DNA from 3 places in the Spartinivicinus poritis genome. Region 2 is predicted to be linked to each of the others. Evidence: predicted binding sites of a transcription regulator. Region 2 holds the regulator's gene; each other region holds the start of a gene.
The links. The regulator PhoB, encoded in region 2, activates phosphate uptake and scavenging genes when phosphate is short. The targets are predictions, from matches to a motif close to TGTCATANNNNTGTCANA.
Positions count from the first base shown of each region.

Region 1: ORQ98_RS16330 (sigma-54 dependent transcriptional regulator) is a predicted target of PhoB. The motif match lies at 1,503-1,520, and genes of this name have one in related genera.
Region 3: ORQ98_RS19650 (purple acid phosphatase family protein) is a predicted target of PhoB. The motif match lies at 1,493-1,510, and genes of this name have one in related genera.

Region 1 covers NZ_JAPMOU010000021.1:79,620-82,912, forward strand. Annotated here, with positions in the region: gene fliD (flagellar filament capping protein FliD) at 1-372, shown strand, start outside; gene fliS (flagellar export chaperone FliS) at 395-802, shown strand; gene ORQ98_RS16325 (hypothetical protein) at 917-1,231, shown strand; gene ORQ98_RS16330 (sigma-54 dependent transcriptional regulator) at 1,696-3,165, shown strand; gene ORQ98_RS16335 (sensor histidine kinase) at 3,290-3,293, shown strand, end outside.
Region 2 covers NZ_JAPMOU010000006.1:50,261-53,553, reverse strand. Annotated here, with positions in the region: gene ORQ98_RS06865 (chorismate--pyruvate lyase family protein) at 1-50, shown strand, start outside; gene ubiA (4-hydroxybenzoate octaprenyltransferase) at 78-953, shown strand; gene phoB (phosphate regulon transcriptional regulator PhoB) at 1,127-1,816, shown strand; gene phoR (phosphate regulon sensor histidine kinase PhoR) at 1,819-3,144, shown strand.
Region 3 covers NZ_JAPMOU010000030.1:38,430-41,722, reverse strand. Annotated here, with positions in the region: gene ORQ98_RS19650 (purple acid phosphatase family protein) at 1-1,389, opposite strand, end outside; gene ORQ98_RS19645 (DUF2339 domain-containing protein) at 1,615-3,293, opposite strand, start outside.

The sequences.
Region 1 (3,293 bases), on a different contig from region 2:
GGCTCTGGCAAAGTACTGACGGCGGCAGTGGGAGATGACGCTGAAGGTATTCGCTTGGAAGTCAGTGGTACCACCACCGGTGACCGAGGTACAGTCACATTTATTTCCGGTGTAGCGGATCAATTAATTGATAAGGTGACTTCATTTTTAGCTTCAGATGGTGCTGTGACCACCAAAACCAATTCATTAACTGAAAGTTTGGATGATATTGCTGATGAAAGGGTCAAACTAGATGAACGGGTTGAAGCCTTTAGAAAACAGTTGGAAACCCAGTTTACTGCAGCAGATATTCAAATTGCTAAGCTTAAAAATACCCAGGACTTTATCAAATCCCAATTGGATGCGTTAGTAGCTAGTAGTAAGAGTGATTGATAACGAGAGAATGAGGTGATCGATGAATGCATATAATCAACTGAAGCAATATCAGGCAGTGAATCGGGAGACGGGCATTATCGATGCAGACCCACATAAACTGATTCAATTATTAATTGATGGTGCTTTAGAACGTTTACTGACTGCTAAAGGTCATATTGAGCGGCAAGAAATTGAAGAAAAAAATCGCTTTATCAATAAAGCCATTGAGATTATTGGTGGGCTGAGAAGCTTTCTTAATAAAGAGCAAGGCGGTGAAGTGGCTGAAAACCTTTTTAGCCTTTATGAGTACATGGAATTCCGCTTATTTGAAGCTAATGCCTCTAATAGCCCAGAGCTGGTTGAAGAAGTGATTACATTATTAAGAGAAGTGAAAACCGGTTGGGATGGTATTCGTGAACAAGTGGCCCAGCCAACGGCAGTCGGTTAATCATATACAACGCAATACTTTGATAATTATGAAAATATCAGTTATTGCCGTTGATTGATAAGCGCTTTTTTCATTTTATGGATTAATATAGGTAACGCTCACAAACTGTACTTAATGATGAAAAATAATCGTCCATTACCAGCTGTTTTACAGCTTAGCCAATTACATGACCAGTTACAGGTTATTGTTAAGCAACAAACCTGGGAACAGTTTGAGGTAGTTGATCAGCAGTGTCGTGAGATATTGTCTCAGTTAACAATCAAGGCTCCCCAATCCACTGAAGTTGTTACTGTGCTTCGCCAGCTGTATCAAGGCTATCAAGAGGCCATTAGCCAGTATGAGCAATATAAACAACAATTAGCTAGCCAATTACAGCGATGTCAACAAGGTATTGTTGGAGTAACTGCTTACCGTCAAATTCAAAATTAATCTGCATTTAGCTTTTAATCGCTGTCTTTCAAACGGTTTAAAACAATCTTCTTTATATCTGACCCTTTGGCACTATCTATCTAAACTTTAGCACTAGCTATGGTTTTTAGCTCGTAAAAGCCTGTCTGGTTGTTATGTTGGTATTATCCAAGCCACTGTCAAGAATTAACCTCACTATCATGATTGCAATATGTCAATTAGATGAAGGTTGCTAGCACAAACCGGTTAAATCGATTATAAATGTGAATCATGTCACTTTAGCGGGAATGCCTGTCATAAATTTGACCAATCTCACATTTCTGACTTTACTGAGGTAAGCATCGCTTGGTCATCCGACGATGATATTACCAAACGGTCTTTCAAGCGAGTTTGGTATTTTCTGCAATAATAAAGCTGTTGCAAAAGGTGTTGCGCATAATCGCTTTGTGACAGCTTCTAATAATGAAAGTCGAGCGGAAGTGGGTATGTGGCGAGAAATCAAAGTCTTGCTAATTGATGATAATGCCAATCGTCGGCACGAAATGAAGGTCATCCTGGAGTTCTTAGGAGAAGACTTTATTGCTTTGGATTCCAGTCATTGGTTGCAGGCGTTAAAAGAGCAGGATGTTAACCCTGAAGGTATCGCTGGGTTATTATTGGGCGATTGCCATAGCCCTTTGGAGTCGATGATTGCTGATATCCAAAAATGGTATGGCGGTATAGCCGTATTATTAATTGGTGAACAATCGCTGTCAGAAGCCTGTGATCCAGACTTGAAACGGCAAGTGATCGCGACGATTGATTACCCGCCCAGCTATAACAAGCTACTGGATAGCCTGCATCGTTCTCAGGTTTTTCACGAGCAATATCAGCTTAGTCGTCATCATGGTCGTAGCCAGCAGCGAGAAATTCAGTTGTTCCGCAGCTTAGTTGGCACCAGCCGGAAGGTACAACAGGTGAGGGAGATGATGGCTCAGGTGGCGGATAAGGATGTCAGTGTACTGATCACCGGGGAGTCTGGAACCGGTAAAGAAGTGGTTGCACGAAACCTGCATTATAACTCCCATCGCCGCAATGGCCCTTTTGTACCTGTCAACTGTGGTGCCATCCCTGGTGAGTTACTGGAAAGCGAATTATTTGGCCATGAAAAAGGCGCATTTACTGGGGCCATTTCTACTCGTATTGGACGGTTTGAACTGGCACAGGGAGGCACGCTGTTTCTAGATGAAATTGGTGATATGCCTCTGCATATGCAAGTGAAAATACTACGGGTGTTGCAGGAAAAATATTTTGAGCGAGTAGGGGGCAATAAAACCATTACCACAGATGTACGCATTATAGCAGCCACCCATAAGAATCTAGAAGACATGATTCAGGATGGCGGGTTTCGTGAAGACTTGTATTATCGGTTAAATGTTTTCCCCATTGATATGCCACCCCTTCGAGAACGTGTGGAAGATATACCGCTGCTGTTGAATGAGTTAATTGCCCGGTTGGAAAATGAAAAGCGCGGTTCAATCCGATTTAATTCCGCGGCGATTATGTCGTTGTGTCGTCATGAATGGCACGGTAATGTCCGAGAGTTAGCAAATTTGGTTGAGCGCTTAGCCATTATGCATCCCTATGGTGTTATTGGCGTACAGGAATTACCCAAAAAATACCGGCATATTGATGAGCATGATGAAAATACTAAAGATGTGGTAGACATGTTTCCCCAACAGATCGAAACCGTCGGTTTAGTTGGCTTGGATACGCCCGCCTTATTACCTGTGAATGGTTTGGATTTAAAAGACTACCTGACTAACCTGGAAAAAAGCTTAATTAAACAAGCCCTGGATGATAGTAATGGGGTTGTTGCTCGGGCTGCTGAGCGGTTGCATATTCGCCGAACCACCTTGGTAGAAAAAATGCGAAAATACGGTTTGCAACGTCGTGAATCCATGTCAGGGAATTGACTGCAATTTGTTTTGGTCAGCTAACCTATTGATTTAATAAATAAAAAATATTGGGCATTGATATTGCAAACACCGGTTAAGTCCAATGAATTGGCACCACAGAGTGTCTTCAGGGAGCTTACCGATGT
Region 2 (3,293 bases):
TAAGTGAACTATTTTTGCCGACGATTTTTTCACTGCAACAACTAACATAATCATGCTTATTGATAGTGACTAACAGGATGGAAATAACCAGTAGCTCTTCTGACAAACTCAATGCATTGCTGAGTATCACCCGTTTAAACCGCCCTATTGGTCTTTACCTATTGCTTTGGCCAACCCTTTGGAGCTTGTGGCTAGCTGCTGATGGTCTGCCAGATTGGCACCTGATTATTATTTTTTGCTTAGGTGTCACAGTAATGCGCAGCGCAGGCTGTGTAATCAACGATATTGCTGATCGTCACTTTGATGGCCATGTTAAACGTACTCAAAGTCGGCCACTGGTTACTGGTGAGCTAACGCTTAAGGAAGCAATTGGCTGCTTTGTAGCACTTTGTACAATTGCGCTGGTACTGGTGTTATTTACTAATCAGCTGACTATTTTACTGAGCTTTGGTGCCTTGGCTTTAGCGATTTGCTACCCCTTTATGAAGCGCTACACTCATTTCCCACAAATTGTATTAGGGGCTGCTTTTTCCTGGTCGATTCCTATGGCCTATACTGCTCAAACTGGAGAGCTAAACCATGCTATCTGGTTACTGTTTTTGGCTAATCTGACCTGGACAGTTGCCTACGATACGGCTTATGCCATGGTAGATAGAGATGATGATTTAAAAATAGGCGTCAAATCTACTGCTATTTTATTTGGGAAAGCTGATAAACTTATGATTGGCTTATTACAAATAATTACTCTAGCTTTGTTAGCAGGGGTAGGCTATTTATTTCAGCGTGGTTGGCTGTTCTTTATTGGCATCGGTTTAATGGCTGGGCTGTTTATCTATCAGCAGTACTTAATCAAAGATCGTGATCGGTCCCAATGCTTTAAAGCATTTTTAAACAATCACTGGGCAGGCATGTTTGTCTTTGTTGGAATAGTTTGTGATAGTGCTGTTTCTTAGTTTCATTTGTAGGTAATAACTAGGAAAACTTCTCACTGTGGTATTGAGCCACAGTCATAAAACTCATGGATTGGAAACACTTTCAGGGCAGAGCCATACGAATGTCATGCAAATGTAACATAAAGACTGTGTAATGCTCTGCTGACAACTTGAAAGCGAGAGAAGGCTTGAAAATGGTTGGCAAAAAAATACTCATAGTGGACGATGAGGCCCCCATCCGAGAAATGATTGCAGTTGCACTCGAAATGGCAGGCTACGAATGTCTGGAAGCAGATAACACGCAAGATGCGCATAGCATCATGATCGATAAGAAACCCGATCTAATTTTGCTTGATTGGATGCTACCAGGAACCAGTGGAATTGAATTGGCTAGACGGCTTCGCCGTGATGAAATTACGGCCAATATTCCCATCATCATGTTAACCGCCAAAGGCGAAGAAGATAATAAAATTCAGGGCCTGGAAGTGGGAGCAGATGACTACATCACCAAACCATTCTCCCCCAGAGAACTGGTTGCCCGTTTGAAAGCAGTATTGAGGCGCTCTGGCGCTCAGGAACCTCAAGAGCCCATCAGGGTTGAAGGGCTTGAGCTGGACCCAATCAGCCACCGAGTTAGCATTAACGGTAAGCCGACTGAGATGGGACCTACTGAGTACCGTTTATTGCAGTTCTTTATGACACATCAAGAGCGAGCCTATACCCGTGGCCAGTTATTAGACCAAGTGTGGGGCGGCAATGTGTACGTTGAAGAGCGTACCGTTGATGTTCATATCAGACGACTGCGTAAAGCACTAGGCACTGGCCATGATCGCTTTATTCAGACCGTTAGAGGCACTGGCTATAGGTTCTCAACTAAGGCTTAACGGTGAAAGTTAACTGGCAAGGCGAAATTATTCAGCGGCTCGCTATCACTGTAGTAGTCAGTGTGTTGTTTGGAGTAGCTATTGGAGAAGTGGCCTGGGTTTTAGCAATTGTCTTAGCGGGATACCTTAGCTGGACACTGTTACAGGTTTTTCGCCTCAGCCATTGGCTTCAAGAAAGTGAGCACAATCACCTAGAGCCACCAGAAAGTCGTGGTATCTGGGGAGATATATTTGATGCTATCTACCGGCTACAGCGTCGAGATCAAAAGGCGCGCGCCCGGCTACAAGCAGTGATTGACCGCGTTCAAGAGTCTACTGCAGCGCTTAATGATGCTGTGATTATGGTTGACAATCAGGGCAACCTGGAATGGTGGAACCAAGCTGCAGAAGCCATGCTCGGATTTAAGAGCCCTGTAGATCAGGGGCAATTAATCACAAACCTAATCAGAGACCCAGCATTTTTCAAATATTTCGACAAAAAGGAATATCAAGAAGCGCTGGAAGTACCCTCCCCCATCAATGACCAGCTCATCTTACAATTCAACATTACCCTGTTTGGTCGCAATGATCGCTTGTTGTTAGTACGAGACATTACCCGACTGCATAATCTTGAGCAAATGCGAAAAGACTTTGTGGCAAATGTTTCCCACGAATTAAGAACCCCCCTGACAGTGATCAGAGGTTATCTGGAAACCTTGCTGGATAACGCTGATATTTTGCCTGAACGCTGGATACGCGCCTTACAGCAAATGCAGCAACAATCAGACCGAATGGAAAATCTGGTCAGCGACTTACTGTTGTTATCACGACTAGAAACCAGCGACCGACAAGCTGATTTAAAGCCAATTTGCTTACAGCAGATCTTGTCAAACATTATTAGTGATGCCAAAGCGCTCAGTGGTGACCGTTGTCATCATATCCAGCTGGTTTGTCCAGAAAGTGCAAAACTGCTAGGCCATGATCGAGAGTTGCATAGCGCTATCTCTAACCTGATCTTTAATAGCGTCAAGTACACTCCCGCTGCAGGACAAATTGATGTGCATTGGTGGGAAGATGACTCTGGTGGACATCTCTCCGTGATGGATGATGGAATTGGTATTGACCCCAAGCATATCCCACGCCTTACTGAGCGGTTTTACCGTGCAGATCCCAGTCGTTCAATTAACACTGGTGGCACTGGGCTTGGCCTAGCCATTGTGAAGCACGTACTGATCAGACATAACGCTCGCTTAGAAATCCAAAGTGAGCTTGGTAAAGGCAGCTGTTTTATCTGCCACTTCCCACCCACCATGATCGCCAGTGAAGATTGTCCAGAACTCGTGGAATAAAGCCCTAAAAGAACTAAAAAATTTCGTAATTCACAATAATGCCTAAAGCGAAGGGCATATACCCATCATGAATCATTTTTAGGTGTAAAAATAAAGTAGTATATACTCAAAGCGAAGGATTATTTAGGCGAGGCCACTGAGCGATGAAG
Region 3 (3,293 bases), on a different contig from region 2:
TTCAGTGTCAGTAGCAATTTGAAACTGAGTGCTATTGATTGATTCTACTTCAATACTGCTAAATGCTGAGCTTCTAAAAGTATACGGCAACTTAATGGAATCGATAATACTATTCACAATGATTGGACGGTTGGGTTTTACTAAATCTAGCTTACGATAAAAGGTATCAATCAGGCGACTATTATAGTGAAGTCCTCTTGTTTTATATAATAATGGATGGCCCTCAGCGTAAGTTTCTACTGTCATTTCCTTAGTAGCCAAATTGATATCAATTAATTGCCAAGCCCAATTAGCAATGGTTTTTTGTACATCATCATAATCCAATTCCGTAGATTGCCCCCAATATTGATCCCAGGCAGTACCACCAGAAATCACATGATAAATGGGCCATTCACGGGTTTGACCACGAGCATACAAATGGTGATGTCCACTAATATTCAACACATGTTTTTGAGTACTGGACAAAATTTCCATCCACTCATATCTTAAGGTTTTTGATATATCACCGATGTACTGTTCTGCCTGATAAGGATGATGAATAACACTAATTATCCAATCAACACTGTTATCCACATCTGCTTTACTCAACACTTGAGTCAACCAGTTTTTCTGTGTGGAATCAGTTTTCATACTATTAAGGTGAATGATCAATAAACGACCTTGTTGATAGGCATAATAACTTTCATTTGTTGCACCAGAAATACCTTGATAGCTCAAGCCATCATAGAAAAAGTGTGCACGATAGTTCTTCAAATTGCCATCAGAGTAATATTCATGATTACCTACTGTCGTCATAATGGGCACATTAGGAGAAATGGCTGCCGACTGGGCAAAATGTAAATTTTCGTAATGGTCTAATGTACCCACATCAACCTGATCACCAACATTAAGTACTAAATTAATACTTTCTTCAAGAGGAGTAGAGTATTTTTTTTCTAACTTACTTTTAGCTGCTTTCACTAACTGCTCATAGCGATTTTGATTACGAATTTGGTGATCTCCCATTACTAAAATACGATAATGACCGGATCTTTCACCAATCTTCGGCTGTGTTCTAAAACGATGTACAGCTGAATACTCTTCACCTGTTTTAACTCGATAATGATACAATGTATCTGGTTGCAAACCAGTAAGTTGAACCCCATGATATCGATAGCCAATAGCAAGTAGCTGATTGTTACCAGTCGCTTTCTGGTTTAAATCAGATGAACTCAAGCCATATTCAACTAATGACTCAGTCCCTTTTGCCGTTTTCCAAGAAATCCAAATAGAGCTTTCTTTAGGGCTTTGTAAATAAGGTTTGATTTCTGCAATGGATGCTTTTGATAAAAGCAATAACAACAGAGTCATCATTCCTGCAGATATCACTCTGTATGGTAATTTTTTCATATATTTCTCTTTTAATAATCAGATGTAGTTGAATGCTTTATAGTTTTTATTTTCATGCAATTGCTATATTTAGCAGAGCAGCATTACAGCTAGAAGCTGATTAAATGACAGTTATACGTCAGTTTGGTGAGAAGAGGAGTCATCTGACAGAGAAAACTATTGCGAGTATTGCCAATAAAAATAAAAAATTAAAAAATCGCACCCTAGCGTATTCTTGAGTAATCTTTATACTCTTTCTTTCATTCGCTGAAACTGATAAGCACCAACCAGTAAAATAGTACCAACTGCTATCATAACCAGCATTTTATGGAATAATGAATAATCCTGCATATCGTAAAAGACTAATTTCGCCGTACATGCAGCAAATAACAAGAGTGATAATCTTAAAATATTTCTGTAATACTCCTGCAGTGTCATGAATAAAATTATAAGTGCATGTAGTAGTAAGACTATTGTTGTAGCCACAGCCAAAACATTACCAAATAGCAGCTTAATTATTGCCAAGTAGCTAAGTAGTAAAATGCCATGACCTACCCATACTTGAATATTAAAGGTTTGATAGTTCCTCCAGAATATCTTATTTTGATAGCAACGCTTATGAGTTATATAAAGACCAAGGCAGCCATAAATCACCAAAATAACAACATTAACAATACTGGCTACCTTTGTAGTGAGAAGGTTAGGTATTAATACGAGCAGAAATAATATAAGAATATAATTTAACCTAAAAACAGCATGTATAAATGCAAATACTGGTTGGCGAAGCAGGCAATAAGCCATAATTAATAATGTAGGCAGTAAACTCACTGCCATGCTATTTATAAAGCCATAGCTGCTTGTAAATCCATAAATCAGTCCCGTCAAACAAAAGCAAAATAAATAATAACCAAACCCAAATGATAGCTGGTACTTTGACTGTTTTAACCGCTGAATTTTAAAAGGACGCTCTATTAAAAATAATAAAATTACACTGAGTAAAGCAATAATAATATTGACCAAAGTAGTTATACTAAATGCAGTCACTGCAGCTATAAGGGTATTGAATACAGTAATTATAGTTGCAATATAAAAGATAACATAAAACTCCACAACCAACTGCTTAAGTTTTAATAACTGGTTTAATCCCCAGCAAATAGCTAGAGATAACCAAAAGGCACTGACAATAAACTGTGGGTAATGGCGATAAATATGTGGAAGTGGAATAAATGGGACAACTAAATAAACAATTAATCTTACTATACCAGCTGCTTTCGTTAAACGGCTACCTTCTACTGTAGAAGCATACTTATAAAATATAGGTAATGCCCAACCAGTAAAGAGTAACTCAAACCATGCTATCTTGGTCAACCATGTTTGATCAGAAAAATGGAATGAGCCTACTTTTATTCCTCCATTAACAATAGCAATTATAAAACACAATGGATGCAACCAAGCAAAAATCTCACTTATCTTTAATTTTAGCTTAAGAGACACAAAAAGTAATGCTGCCCAGGGAATTATTGCCAGATTCAACCAAGCCAGTTTATACTGTGCAGATACACTCAATAATAAGAATATTGATAAACCAATCGCTAATGGTTCAGATAAAATAAGTCGATATTGCTCATAAAGACTTGTATTTTCTGGCTTCAGGTAATTAATCAACACATATAAAAAAGCGCTAATAATTATCAAATTGATTGCAAAGTTATACCATAATTGACTACCAATTACTGGATACTGGCCAGTAAAAATATGACTGAGGCATAAACTAATAATGTCTAAAGCCACAAACACAGGTATTACTGCATAAGCTACCCCCTGATAAAGGTGAACCCACTTTGTTGAATTAAGTTTAAAGTAGCCAACAAAACTAAGCTGATTAACTAAACTGAAGGTAACGATAACACACAACCAGTTGAGCC